DNA from 2 places in the Luteibacter sp. P1_D3 genome. Region 1 is predicted to be linked to the other one. Evidence: riboswitches for the same ligand, from Rfam matches in the RefSeq annotation. Region 1 holds a riboswitch; the other holds the start of a gene.

Region 1 (7,298 bases):
GCGTGAAACCTTGCCGTCGAGGCCGTTGCGGTACCGGGCCTTCACGTCGACGTAGCCGTCCTTGTACGAGGTATGGAACGAGGGAATCGTCACGGTGCGGCTTCCGAGGTCCTTGAGGACGCGAACCACCGTGTAATCGTCGGATCGCTTTCCATCGGGGGCGTCGAAGACGGTGAAGGTTGTGCCGGCGCGCAAACCGAACAGGCGGGCCGAGCGGGCCTCGTCGTTCTCGCAGCCCCGGCGGTTTCCGCTCTTGAAGTTGATGGTGGTCGCCTCGCCGCCGGGAATGCCGCACACGATGTTCTGGGTTGCGTTCTTGCCTTCGTACAGGACGATGCCGCCCTGATTGAGGACGCCGGCGAGCTCGAAGGCATCGCCTTGCTGATAGTGGTCGATGACGATGTAATTGGGTGGGCGACGAGCGGCGTTGGCACAGGTGCCGTACACGCGGTCCATGAGCTTGTCGTACCGGTTGTCCGTCCTTGCATGCAGAGATTCCCCGACGCCATGGAAATGGTTCATGGCGAACAGGCGGGGCCACGATTTTCCCCGAAACTGCACCTGTCCAGGCTCCAGGGTGCCGGCCCAACGGCTCTTGCACGAGGTATCGTGCGTGAAAATGGTCTTGCCCAGCTCCCAGTAGTTTTCCGTCGTGCCGGCCCTGGACGACATGATGGTCGCCACGCCGCTGGGAAGCGTGTATCGACCGGCGTTTTCGGATTTCAGATCGAAGATCAGCAATCGCTGATTCGCCGCGATCATCTGTCGAAGCGTCGGCCAGCCCGGGGTCGTCCATCTGTCCGGGTCGAAGGTCAGGCCCCCCAGGTGGGGGACCCTTGCCAACTCGGTGCGTAGCGCGGCCGAGGAGACGTAGTCCTCCAGATGGATCGTGACGATGGCCTGGCGATGGGCTAGAAGGAAGGGAACGATCTCGTCGTTGAGATGCTTGGCTAGCGGCTGGCCGGCAAAAGAGCATGAGCCGTGGCAGACCTTGACCCTGCCCTGGTGCTCGTGCAGATCCAGCGACAAGCCGCGCACGCCGTCGCGAAGCTGCTGGGGGATGCTCCTGCTCTGGCTCGAGGGCACCCAGGTATTGAACGCATTGTGGGTAGTGACCCACGTGTACTGGTCGAAACGACGATCCAGATCGTGGACATACGGGCGCTCCCCCGCGATAGCCTGCGTGCTTGCGAGGGCAAGCAGCAGGGCGATTCCTTTCTTCCTCATGTGACGCTCCTTCCGATGGAAGGCCGTAGGTTATGAGGTTGTGTACCTTCGCTCCGTCAGGGAATGGGGTGGATGTGCTGCGGGGTTTGCCCTGCGCCCGCGTCAGTGAGCGCTGACGCGGGCGGGGAAACTCATCGCCGCTGAAGCGGCTCCCACAACGGCGGAGGCGGCTCTCCAGGTAGCGGGAGCCGCCTTGGCGTCAGACCGCCACGGCCAGTCTCTCGCGAGCCGCCCTGGCCACCTCGACCATGCTCTTCAGGGCCTCGGAAACCTCCGGCCAGCCGCGGGTCTTCAGGCCGCAGTCGGGGTTCACCCAGAGCTGGTCGGGACGCAGGACCTGGAGGGCCCGGGCCAGGAGGTCGGCCATTTCGGCTTCGGTCGGGACGCGTGGCGAGTGGATATCGTAGACGCCGGGGCCGATGCCGTTCGGGTACTGAAACCGGGTGAAGGCGTCCAGGAGCTCCATGCGCGAGCGGCTGGTCTCGATCGAGATGACGTCCGCGTCCATCGCGGCGACCGCCTCGATGATGTCGTTGAACTCCGAGTAGCACATGTGGGTGTGCACCTGGGTCGCATCGCTGACGCCGCCGGCCGTGATGCGGAAGGCATCGACCGCCCAGGCGAGGTACGCGTCCCAGTCGGCGCGACGCAGCGGCAGGCCTTCGCGCAGCGCCGGTTCGTCGATCTGGACGATGCCGATGCCAGCCTTCTCCAGATCGTGCACTTCGTCTCGCAGCGCCAGGGCGATCTGTCGGCACACATCGGCGCGGGGGAGGTCGTCGCGTACGAAGGACCACTGCAGCATCGTCACCGGTCCGGTGAGCATGCCCTTCATGGGCTTATCGGTGAGCGACTGGGCGTACGCTGACCACGCGACCGTCATCGGTGCGGGACGCGCGACATCGCCATAGATGATCGGCGGCTTGACACAACGGGAGCCGTAGCTCTGCACCCAGCCGAGCGAGGTGAAGACGTAGCCGTCCAGCTGCTCGCCGAAGTACTCGACCATGTCGTTGCGCTCGGGTTCGCCATGCACCAGTACATCGATGCCGGCCTCTTCCTGGAAGCGCACGACACGGCGCACTTCGTCACGAAGAATGGCCGCATACGCGTCGTCGTCCAGCTTGCCCGAGCGATGCGCGGCGCGCGCGATGCGCAGGTCGTTGGTCTGCGGGAACGACCCGATGGTCGTCGTCGGCAGATCGGGCAGGCCGAAACGCTCGCGCTGCACGTCGGCGCGGAACGAAAAGGCCGAACGACGCTGGCCGAACTGCGGCGTCAGCTGACGTACGCGGGCGCGGACGTCGGCACGCACGACGTCGCCGGAGGTCTGGCGGCTGGCGACGATCTCGTGCTGCCGGGCCAGGGTCTTCCGTGCCGCGTCATCACCGGCGACGGCGTCGGCATAGCGACGCAGTTCGGCGATCTTCTGCCGGGCGAACGACAACCATCCGGCCAGGTGCGCGGGGAGGTGTTTTTCTTCGGAGACGTCGATCGGCACGTGCAGCAGGGAACACGAGGTCGACAGCCAGAGGCGGTCGTCGCCGAGGCGCGCGAGCAGGCGGTCCACGCGGGGGAGGATGGTCGACGGGTCGCTCAGCCAGATGTTGCGGCCATCGAGCACGCCGGCGGAAAGCACGCGGTCGGCGGGCAAGGCATCGAGTACGGCGTCCAGCTGGTCGGGCGCGCGAGCGAGGTCCACGTGCAGGCCGGCTACCGGTAGCGACGTGGCGAGCTCGAGATTCGCACCGAGTTCGCCGAAGTAAGTGGCGAGCAGGATGCGTACGCGACCGTGTGCGGCCACCGCGGCATAGGTACGCCGGAACGCTTCGCGCCACGGCGCATCCAGATCGAGCACGAGGGTCGGCTCGTCCACCTGCACCCAGTCGGCACCCGCGTAGGCGAGGGCGTCGATGACACCGAGCCAGGCAGGCAGCAACGAGTCGAGCAAGGCCAGCGGGTCGCTGCCGTCGACGGTCTTGGACAAGCGCAGGAAGCTCACCGGCCCGAGCAGGACAGGGCGTGCCACGTGATCCGCCGCGAGGGCCTCACGGTATTCGGCGACGACCTTGTCCGGGCGCGCGGCGAAGCGCTGACCCGCCTCGAGTTCCGGCACGATGTAGTGGTAGTTGGTGTCGAACCACTTGGTCATTTCGAGGGCATGCAGGTCGACATCGCCGTCCTGGTGGCCACGGGCCATGGCGAAGTAGCCCGCGAGCGGGTTACGGGATGCGAGTGCGCGGTAGCGCGGCGGGATCGCGTCGACCAGCACGGCCGCATCGAGCACATGGTCGTAGAGGGAAAAGTCGTTCACCGGGACGCTGTCGGCACCGGCGTCGCGGGCAAGCTTCCAGTGGCGCTGGCGCAGGTCGCGCGCGACGGCGAGCAGTTCGTCGGCGCTGCTGTCTCCTTTCCAGTGGCTCTCGAGAGCGCGCTTGAGTTCGCGGCGCCGGCCGATGCGGGGGAAGCCCGGATACGTTACGTGTGGCATGGATGATTCCTCTTCGTGGCAAAGAGGAGGGAAGGGCGGCTGGGCGCCGACGCCTACGCACCTGCCACGCGGGGCACGGCAGGTGAGGGGACGTCATGCGGGCTAGCCGTCGACCTTCGCCCCCGCGGGCGAACCGGATGCCGCCCTTGCGGGACGGCGATCCAGGTCGGACGGAGCGTTCGCGCCCATGACGGCGCGTTCGTTCCGGTCGGCGGCAGGTCTTCGGGCTCGTGGATGTGGCACCGTGCCGGTGCCGCCTTGCCCGTCGCTTCCCGGATCGTTACCGATCCAGTGCCTGTGACGGGCTCGTCTCCACATACCGCTGCGGGGCAGCGCCGGATTCCCACCGGCTTCCCTCTTAGCTTTATCTTTCTATTCGAATAAAGAGATAAAGACCGCTGACGGGCGGAAAATTAGCCGTATGGACGCCCAAAGTCAATCGGCGGCGATGCATCGCCTCGACATCCCGACGGCGACCATGAGCCGACATCCCCCTGGAGCGCCGCATGACCGGAAGACATATCGTGATGGCGACGGTGGGGTCGCAGGGCGATCTCTTTCCCTTCCTCGCCGTCGGTCGGGAGCTGCGTCATCGCGGCTACCGCGTGACGATTGGTGCCCACGGCATCCATCGTGACGCCGTCGCTGCGGCCGGGCTGGACTACGTGCTTGCCAGCGGGATCGCCGAGCCCGAGGACAAAGCGGCCTTCGCCGCGCGCGCCTTTCATCCCTGGCGCGGTCCGCGCTTCGTGGTGCGCGACCTTGCCGCGGCCGATGTGGCGAGCAGTTACGAGGCGCTCGCGCCCGTTTGTGCCGACGCGGATGCGATCGTGACCTCGACCCTGGCCTTCGCGGGGCAGATCCTCGGTGAGACCCGGCGGATCGCCTGGTTATCGGCCGCGCTGTCGCCTGCCGTCTTTCTCTCGGCCTTCGATCCCCCCGCCACGGGCATCGACTGGCTCGATCGCTTCCTGCGTACGTCACCCCGGCGAGGCGCATGGGTGCGGCGCCTCGGCGAGACGGTGACCTCGCCCTGGACGAAGGCGGTACGACACTTCCGGCAATCGCTCGGGCTGGCCCCGGTGTCGGTCTGGGGCGATCCCTTTCATCGCGGACAGCACGCGCGCGATGGCGTCCTCGCCATGTACTCGCCGCTGTTGGGTCGGCCCCCACCGGATTCGCCGGCTCACACCGTCGTGACGGGGTATTGCCGCTACGCGCCGTTCGCCGACACGCTTCCTCCAGACCTCCGCCGCTTCGTGGACGACGGCGACGCGCCCCTGGTTTTTACGCTGGGCTCGGCGGCCGTGCATGCGGGGGAGAGCTTCCTCCACGAGAGCATGGCGGTCGCCACGGCCCTGGGTCGACGCGCGGTACTACTGACAGGATCGCCTGAGATGCGTGAGCGACTGCCTGGGGTCTTGCCCGATGGCGTGGTGGCGGTGGAGTACGCCCCCCACGGTGCACTGTTCGCACGCGCGGCGGCGGTCATTCATCACGGCGGTATCGGCACGACGCAGGAAGCGTTGCGCGCAGGCTGTCCCGAACTGGTCGTGCCGCATGGCTTCGACCAGCCGGACAATGCGGCGCGCGTCGTTCGTCTCGGCGTGGGGGATGTGCTGGCGGCGTCGCGTTATCGCGCTGATGTCGCGGCGGCGAAACTACGCGGGCTCTTGATGGACGAGAGTGTCGCGGCGCGGGCACAGCGTGCAGCGGCGGTGATTCGCGTGGAGGACGGTGCGCGTGTCGCGGCTGACGTGATCGAGCAGGCGATTGCGCGGCGTCTGTATCACTAGGCCCGCTGCCGCGGGAAAGGAGCATCGCCGCTGGAGCGGCTCCCACATGGCGGTTGCTCTGTGTAGGAGCCGATTCATCGGCGATGGGTGCTGACGATTACGCAGCAACCTGGGCCTTAACCCCATAACGCGACGCCGGCACCGACTTCGACAACTCCGGGAACAGCGCACGTCGCGCCGCTTCGAGCCCGTCGACCAAGGCAGCGGATTCGACGGCAGGAATCGTCACCAGCTCGCCCGCGTCGAAGCCGGCCAGCGAGGCATCGACCATATCCTCCGCACTCATCACCCATTCCTTCGGCAGGTTATCGATGGACGTGCCGGCCACGGGCCAGAAGTCGGTCGCGGTCGCACCCGGCAATACCGCCTGAATCTGGATGCCCTTATCGGCAAGCTCGTGATGCATCGACTGGCTGAGCGCGAGCATGAAGGCCTTGCTCCCGCCATACACACCGTTGAGCAGCTCGGGAGCGACCGCCACGATGGACGAAATGTTGATCACCGCGCCGCCACCGCGTGCGACGAGCCCCGGCACCGCTTTGTAGGCAAGGCGCGTCGGTGCGGTGACGTTGAGCGCGATGAGGTCGGTCATCTTGCCGATGTCCGCCTGGAGCATCGGGGCCATGGCGCCGACACCGGCGTTGTTGACCAGCAGGCTCAAGGCCGCCGTCTCGGCGATCACGGCTTCCACGCGGCCGAGATCGTCGTCGCGCGTCAGGTCGGCAGGCACAACACGCACCGCGCGGCCGGTGGACGACGTGATGTGTTTTGCGAGGGCGTCGAGTTTTTCCTTGCTGCGCGCAACGAGGATGAGATCGAAGCCGCGCTTGGCGAGACGGTCCGCATACACGGCGCCGATGCCGCTGGACGCGCCGGTGACGAGGGCGGTGCCGGGATTGCTGGTGGTCATCACGAGAATTCCTGTCTAAGCGTGCGTATGCACATATTGAGGTAAAAAAAGGGGTGTCAGGGCTTCAGGCCATCTGCCCGATCCGATGCATGGTCTCGCGCGTGGCGGTCGCCGTCGCGCTGCCGAACGTTGCTTCGTATTCGGCCTGCGCTGTCGCCCAAAGCTCACCGGCCTGCGCGGTCTTGGCATGACCGGCCGGGGTGAGCAGGTAGACGTTCTGGCGTGAGTCGTCGACCGACGGCGCCACCGCGACGAGACCGTCGCGCTGCAGGGGTTTCAGCGCGCGAACCAGGCTGGTGCGATCCATGACCATGTCTTCAGACAACTCACGCATGCCGATACCGGGACGATCTTCCAGCAGCACCAGCAGGGTGAACTGCGAGCTGGTCAGCCCGGAGGGCGCCAGATGCCGCTCGTAGGTCCGCGTGATCGCACGGGCGGCCTGACGGGCGGCGAAGCAATTGCACAGGTCGATGCGGGAGGTCATGGAGCGATCATGATCGTGCATACACACACATGTCAAGCACTCTGGCCCGCTGCCGCGGGATCGCCGATGAATCGGCTCCTACGGACAGCGGGGCGTTGTGGTTACTCGAAGCCTTCGACGGGGTGGGGCGCGTAGGCCTTTTCGAGGGTCGCCGTTTCTTCGTCGGAGAGGACCAGGTCGATCGCCGCCACGGCATCGTCCAGATGATGCGGTTTCGATGCGCCGACGATAGGGGCGGTGACACCGGAACGATGGGCGACCCAGGACAGGGCGACCTGTGCGCGTGGTACGCCACGTTCGTCAGCGACCTTCTTCACGGCCTCGACGATCGCGCGATCGGAATCCTCGGTGGCGTTGTACAGGGTCTTGCCGAACACATCGCTTTCC
Region 2 (7,298 bases), on a different contig from region 1:
AGTCCGGGCCGACGCGGACCGCGATCATGCCGTTACCCACCTGCTCGCCAAGACGGATACCGAAGTCGTAGCGTTCGGCAACGATGTCGACCAGTTCGTTGTTGGCCGACACTTCCACCTGGATATCCGGGTACAGCGGCAGGAACGTCGCCAGCATCGGCTGGAGCACGGCCTCGACGGCGTGGACCGAGGTGCTGATACGGATCGCCCCGGCGGGTTTCTCGCGGAAAGAACTCAGACCCGTCAGCTCCGTCTCGATATCGTCGAACATCGGGCCAATACGGGTGACCAGTCGTTGCCCCGCTTCCGTCGTCGACACGCTGCGCGTGGTGCGGGCGAGCAGGCGCACCCCGAGACGAGCTTCGAGTTTGCGAATGGTGTGGCTCAGGGCCGACTGGGTGGTGTCCAGTTTCGCGGCCGCGCGGGTAAAGCTTCCTTCTCGGGCGACGGCAAGGAAGGCGACGAGATCGTGGAGATCCTTGCGCATGACACGTGACGCCTGATCATGAGTGATGCCGTGACTTTAGCATTCCGGCTGGTTCGAGGCCGTCAAACGGCCCACCAGAAGCAGCTGCCGTGCCCGCGGCCACCCGATTCATGAATTCTCGCTATGAGAGCAAGCCACATTGCCCAGGTAGTCGCGGGCGAGGTCGACCCCTAGATTGGCTATCTCAACGAGGAAACGACATGCAGACACGCACCCTGGGATCCACCGGTCTCGAAGTCTCCGCCATCGGCCTCGGCTGCATGGGCCTGAGCTTCGGCTACGGCCCCGCGACCGAACGCGACGCGGCCATCGCCCTGATCCGGGCCGCCGTCGAACGCGGCGTGACCTTCTTCGATACTGCCGAGGTCTACGGCCCGTTTACCAACGAGGAAGTCGTCGGCGAAGCGCTCGCCCCGTTCCGCGACAACGTGGTGATCGCGACCAAGTTCGGCTTCGACGTGGGTGGCGTGCAGGGCGCGCTCAACAGCCGCCCCGAACACATCAAGGCTGTCGCCGAAGCCTCGCTGAAGCGCCTGCGAACCGACGTCATCGACCTGTTCTACCAGCACCGTGTCGACCCGTCCGTACCGATCGAGGACGTCGCCGGTGCGGTTAAGGACCTGATCGTCGAGGGCAAGGTGAAGCACTTCGGCCTGTCGGAAGCCGGCGCGCAAACGATTCGTCGCGCGCATGCCGTTCAGCCGGTGGCAGCCCTGCAGAGCGAGTACTCGCTGTTCTGGCGCGAACCGGAAACGGAGATCATCCCGACCCTGGAAGAACTCGGCATCGGCTTCGTGCCGTTCAGCCCCCTGGGCAAGGGCTTCCTGACCGGCAAGATCGATGCAGGCACGAGCTTCGACAGCAAGGATTTCCGCAACAGCGTGCCGCGTTTTACCGCGGAATCGCGCAAGGCCAACCAGGCGCTGGTCGACCTGCTCGGCAGCATTGCAGCAGCGAAGAACGTCACGCCGGCCCAGGTCGCACTGGCGTGGTTGCTGCACCAGAAGCCCTGGATCGTACCGATTCCGGGAACGACCAAGCTGCACCGCCTGGAAGAAAACCTCGGTGCCGCCGACGTCGCGCTGAGCGCCAGCGAGCTCCAGGACATCCACGCGTCGGTGTCGAAGATTTCGCTGCAAGGCGAGCGCTACCCCGCGCACCTGCAAGCCCTCGTCGGGCGCTGAGTTCTACCGCACTGCAGCTTGAGCGCATCCGCCGCCACGCTACACTCGGTGGATCACAGGTGTCCTGTCGTTGCATACGCAGCGAGCAGGGTGAAACGGGAAGCCGGTGCGGATCGCAAGATCCCATGCCGGCGCTGCCCCCGCAACGGTAGGCGAGAACACCCGACGACGTAACCACTGCGCGATGCGCGGGAAGGTGTCGGGGTGGTGCGACATGCACCGCTCGCAAGCCCGGAGACCGGCCTGTGCAGGTGCCCCCAGGGGCGCCTCCTCGGGTGTTGCGGCGGGCAACCGGACGGGCTGATTCGGCGCGGCCACCGGCTGCTCCGTGTCCTCTTGTCTGCTCCGCAGCGCCCCTTTCGCGGGTGAGCGTACGGAGCAGGACCATGAACAAGCTGGACTCAGTGGCGACCGATGTCGCGACCGTTAAATTGCTGATCGACGGCGCCTTCGTCGAATCCCGATCCACCGAATGGCGCGACGTCGTCAATCCCGCGACGCAGGCGGTCCTGGCGCGTGTGCCGTTCGCGACCGCCGACGAGGTAAACGCTGCGGTCGCCGCGGCCGCGCAGGCGTTCAAGAGCTGGCGCAAGACACCCATCGGCGTACGCGCGCGCATCTTCCTGAAGTACCAGCAGCTGATTCGCGAACATATGGGCGACCTCGCCGCCCTGCTCAGCGCCGAGCAGGGCAAGACGCTTCCCGACGCGGAAGGCGACGTGTTCCGCGGCCTGGAAGTAGTCGAGCACGCTGCCGCCATTGGCAACCTGCAACTGGGCGAACTGGCCAACAACGTCGCCGGCGGCGTCGATACCTTTACCCTGCTGCAGCCGATCGGCGTCTGCGCCGGCATCACGCCATTCAATTTTCCCGCCATGATCCCGCTGTGGATGTTCCCGATGGCGATCGCCACCGGCAATACCTTCGTGTTGAAACCGTCCGAGCAGGATCCGATGGTGACGATGCGGCTGGTGGAACTCGCGCTCGAAGCCGGCATCCCGAAGGGCGTTCTCAACGTGATCCACGGCGGTGAAGACGTGGTCAACGCGATCTGCGATCACGCCGATATCAAGGCCGTCTCCTTCGTCGGTTCCACGCGCGTCGGCACCCACGTGTATCACCGCGCCTCGCAGAGCGGCAAGCGCGTGCAGTGCATGATGGGCGCGAAAAACCACGCTGTCGTGCTACCGGATGCGAACAAGGAACAGACGCTCAACGCCCTCGCTGGTGCGGCCTTCGGCGCGGCAGGCCAACGCTGCATGGCGGCATCGACCGCGGTCCTTGTGGGCGACGCACAGAGCTGGATTCCCGACCTCGTGGCCAAGGCGAAGACGCTGAAGGTGGGCGCGGGCCATACAGCCGGTACCGATGTCGGACCACTGATTTCCTGCGCGGCGCGCGAACGTGTCGAGGCCTTCATCGCCTCGGGTGTCGAGCAGGGTGCCATCCTCGAACTCGACGGCCGCAAACCATCGGTGCCTGGCTTTGAAGAGGGGAACTTCGTCGGGCCGACTATCTTCTCGGGCGTGCGGCCGGGCATGCGCATCTACGACGAAGAGATTTTCGGGCCCGTGCTGGTCATCCTGGCCGTCGACTCGCTCGATGAGGCGATCGATCTGGTCAACGCCAATCCGAACGGCAACGGCACGGCGGTGTTCACCCAGTCCGGCGCCGCCGCGCGACGCTTCCAGGAAGACATCGACGTAGGCCAGGTCGGTATCAACGTACCGATTCCCGTGCCGGTGCCGCTGTTCTCGTTCACCGGCTCGCGCGCGTCGAAGCTGGGCGACCTTGGGCCGTACGGTAAGCAGGTCGTCATGTTCTACACCCAGACCAAGACGGTGACGCAGCGCTGGTTCGACGACGACACACTCCACGTCGGCGTCAACACCACCATCAGTCTCAAGTGATGGCCGCGGTCATGGACATCCCAAGGATTCCACCCCCACAGACCGACCTGAGCGACGATCAACTGGCCTTCCGCGATGCAGCGCAGGCGTTCGCCCTCGCCGAACTCGCGCCGCACGCGGCACGCTGGGATGCCGAGAGTGAATTCCCACGCGAGGCGATCGGCAAGGCGGGCGAGCTCGGCTTCTGCGGCCTTTATGTCGACGAGCGGGCCGGCGGTACGGGCCTGACTCGGCTCGATGCGGCGATCGTGTTCGAGGAACTCGCCGCCATCGATCCGTCGACGGCCGCCTTCATCAGCATCCACAACATGGCCACCTGGATGCTTACCGCCCATGCGACGCCGGCAGTACGTGACAGCTGGGGCCCGCTGCTCGCCAGCGGCTCGAAGCTGGCGTCCTACTGTCTCACCGAGCCGGGTGCGGGCTCGGACGCGGGCGCGCTGAAAACCCGTGCCGAGCGCGATGGCGACACGTACGTGCTTAGTGGCAGCAAGGCGTTCATTTCCGGCGCGGGTGCGACGGACATGCTGGTGGTGATGGCGCGTACGGCCGAGGGTGGTGCACGCGGTATCAGCGCGTTCGCCGTGCCTGCCCACCTGCAGGGCATCGGCTATGGGCGCAACGAAGCAAAGCTCGGCTGGCACAGCCAGCCCACGCGAAGCGTGAGCTTCGACGGTGTGCGCATTCCTGCCGACCATAGGCTGGGTAGCGAGGGTGAGGGATTCAAGATCGCCATGAAGGGACTCGACGGCGGCCGCCTGAATATCGCGGCGTGTTCGCTAGGCGCCGCCCAGGGCGCGCTGGATGCGGCCCGGCGCTACATGGGCGAACGCAAACAGTTCGGCAAGAAGCTCGGCGAGTTCCAGGCCCTGCAGTTCAAGCTGGCCGACATGGCGACACAGCTGGTCGCGGCGCGGCAGATGGTACACACGGCCGCACGCAAGCTCGAGGCCGGCAGCAGCGACGCGACCGTGTGGTGCGCGATGGCCAAGCGCTTCGCCACGGACGCCGGCTTCGCCATCTGCAACGACGCCCTGCAGATCCACGGTGGCTACGGCTATATCCGCGAGTACCCCATCGAACGACTGCTGCGTGACTCCCGCGTGCACCAGATCCTCGAGGGCACCAACGAAATCATGCGCGTTATCATCGCGCGTCACCTGCTCAATACCGAAGAGGAACTGCGATGAGCGACACCGCGACGCGCTATACCGGGCTTACGCTGGAGATCGACGGCCACGTGGCCGTCGTCACGCTCTCAAACGCGCCAGCCAACGCCTGGACTCGCGACAGCCTGGTCGCCCTGCGTACCCTCGTCCACGACCTCGATGCCGACCGCGAGATCTATGCCCTGGTGATCACGGGCGAGGGCGAGAAGTTTTTTTCGGCCGGCGCCGACCTCAAGCAGTTCGCCGACGGCGACAAGGCCGTGGCCCGCGAAGCGGCACGTCGCTTCGGTGAGGCGTTCGAAGCCCTCTCCGCCTTCCGGGGCGTGAGCATCGCGGCGATCAACGGCTATGCCATGGGTGGCGGCCTCGAGTGCGCCCTGGCCTGCGACCTGCGCATCGCCGAGGAGCAGGCGCAGATGGCCTTGCCCGAAGCCGGCGTGGGCCTGCTGCCCTGCGCAGGCGGCACGCAGAACCTGGCTCGCCTGGTCGGCGAAGGTTGGGCCAAACGGATGATCATGCTCGGCGAGCGGGTGGATGCAGCGACCGCGCAGCGCATCGGACTGGTCGAAGACGTGGTACCGAAGGGCGAATCGCGTGCTCGCGCGATCGCCTGGGCACTTCAGGCCGGCAAGCAGAGCCCGACCAGCGTCGCGGCCTGCAAGCGCCTGGTCCAGGCCACGCGCACGCAGAGCCACGCCACGGCGCTGGTCAGCGAGCGCGAAGCCTTCGTCGACCTGTTCGATAGCCAGGACCAGAAAGAAGGTGTGCTGGCCTTTCTCGAGAAGCGCGCGCCGACGTGGAAGAACGCATGAGCGACACGACTCTCCCACCGCCGCCCGAAGCACCGGTGCTGTTCGAGGAACGCGTCGCCGACAACGGCAAGCGCATCGGCATCGCGACACTCAACGCCGCGAAGACGCTCAACGGCCTTTCGCTGGAGATGGCACGACTCCTCGACGAACGGCTGCGCGCATGGGCCAGTGACGACGCCATCGCCATGGTGGTGTTGCAAGGCGCGGGCGAGAAGGCATTCTGCGCGGGCGGCGATCTGCACAGCCTGTATCGGTCCATGCGCGACTACCAGGCAAGCGGCGGCACCGACGTGCGCGACAACGCGTATGCCAGTGACTTCTTTTCGGTCGAGTACCGGCTCGACTACCTGATCCATACCTTCCCGAAACCCGTCCTCTGCTGGGGTCATGGCATCGTCATGGGCGGCGGTATCGGCCTGATGGCAGGCGCGAGCCATCGCGTGCTCACCGAACGCGCGCGACTCGCCTTCCCGGAGATCACCATCGGCCTCTATCCGGACGTGGGCGGGAGCTTCCTGCTTCATCGCGTACCGGCGCACGCGGGTGTCTTCCTCGCACTGACCGGCGCACCACTGAACAGCGGCGACGCCATCCATGCAGGTCTCGCCGATGTGCAGCTTCCGGCAGACCGTCGTGACGATCTCGATGCCGCGCTGTTGCTCGCCGCATGGACGGATGACCGGCACGCGAACGCCGACCTGCTCACGAAGGTGTTGGAGGGCTTCGCGGTGCCGGCTACGCCGGGTCCGCTGCAGGGTCATCGTGGCGCGATCGAGGCCGCCTGTGCCCACGACGATCTCGACACCGTAGTGGCGGCTATCCAGGCCATGCCGGGCGACGATCCCTGGCTGGTCACGGCACGACAGACGCTGGAGGCGGGCGCACCGGGGTCGGCACGACTGGCGTTCGCGCTGCAACAGCGCGTTGCGTCTCTTTCGCTGGCGGACACGTTCCGCCTGGAATATGTCGTTTCCCTGCACTGCGCGGCCCATGGCGATTTCGCCGAAGGCATCCGTGCGTTGCTGATCGACAAGGACCGCACGCCGCGCTGGCGTCCGGCCACCCTGACCGAGGCCACGCAGGCCTGGGTCGAGCCCTTCTTCGTCGAACCCTGGAGCGCGGGCGGACATCCGCTGCGCGACCTGGGTAACGACACCGCACCGAGGACGGAACGATGAGCCGCATCGCTTTCATCGGCCTGGGCAACATGGGCGGCCCGATGGCCGCCAACCTGCTCAAGGCCGGGCACACGCTGCATGTTTTCGATCTTTCCGCCGACGCGGTGGCGCAAGCCGTCACCCACGGCGCCACGGCCGCGAACACGGCGATTGACGCCGTGCAAAATGCGGATGTCGTGATTTCCATGCTGCCGGCGAGCCGCCACGTCGAAGGGCTGTACCTCGGCGACGCCGGGCTACTCCGGCACATCGCCGAAGGCGCACTGGTGATCGACTGCAGCACGATCGCCCCGGCGTCCGCGCAGAAGGTGGCTCGCGCCGCTGGCGAGCGTGGCCTCGCGATGATCGATGCGCCCGTGTCCGGCGGCACGGCCGGGGCGGCAGCCGGCACCCTCACCTTCATCGTCGGCGGTGAGCGCGATGCGCTGGAGCGTGCACGACCGTTGTTGGCCAGCATGGGCAAGAACATCTTCCATGTCGGCGCCAACGGCGCGGGCCAGGTGGCCAAGCTGTGCAACAACATGGCGCTCGGCGTCATCATGGCGGTGACCGGCGAAG

Evidence for each region. Region 1 has a riboswitch for cobalamin ahead of metE (5-methyltetrahydropteroyltriglutamate--homocysteine S-methyltransferase). Riboswitches for the same ligand answer to the same signal wherever they lie in the genome.
Region 2: it holds a riboswitch for cobalamin, as region 1 does, so the genes downstream of both, AC1DYM_RS08355 (CoA-acylating methylmalonate-semialdehyde dehydrogenase) here and metE (5-methyltetrahydropteroyltriglutamate--homocysteine S-methyltransferase) in region 1, are expected to answer to the same signal.

What each region holds. Positions count from the first base shown of each region.
Region 1 is NZ_JBFUAT010000002.1:193,084-200,381, reverse strand. Features, by position in the region: gene AC1DYM_RS02945 (phosphoinositide-specific phospholipase C-related protein) at 1-1,227, opposite strand, end outside; gene metE (5-methyltetrahydropteroyltriglutamate--homocysteine S-methyltransferase) at 1,427-3,718, opposite strand; cobalamin riboswitch at 3,915-4,133, opposite strand; gene AC1DYM_RS02935 (glycosyltransferase) at 4,225-5,514, shown strand; gene AC1DYM_RS02930 (SDR family NAD(P)-dependent oxidoreductase) at 5,612-6,424, opposite strand; gene AC1DYM_RS02925 (MarR family winged helix-turn-helix transcriptional regulator) at 6,489-6,911, opposite strand; gene AC1DYM_RS02920 (aldo/keto reductase) at 7,013-7,298, opposite strand, start outside.
Region 2 is NZ_JBFUAT010000009.1:37,922-45,219, forward strand. Features, by position in the region: gene AC1DYM_RS08345 (LysR family transcriptional regulator) at 1-487, opposite strand, end outside; gene AC1DYM_RS08350 (aldo/keto reductase) at 688-1,671, shown strand; cobalamin riboswitch at 1,712-1,932, shown strand; gene AC1DYM_RS08355 (CoA-acylating methylmalonate-semialdehyde dehydrogenase) at 2,058-3,581, shown strand; gene AC1DYM_RS08360 (acyl-CoA dehydrogenase family protein) at 3,593-4,771, shown strand; gene AC1DYM_RS08365 (enoyl-CoA hydratase) at 4,768-5,562, shown strand; gene AC1DYM_RS08370 (enoyl-CoA hydratase/isomerase family protein) at 5,559-6,740, shown strand; gene mmsB (3-hydroxyisobutyrate dehydrogenase) at 6,737-7,298, shown strand, end outside.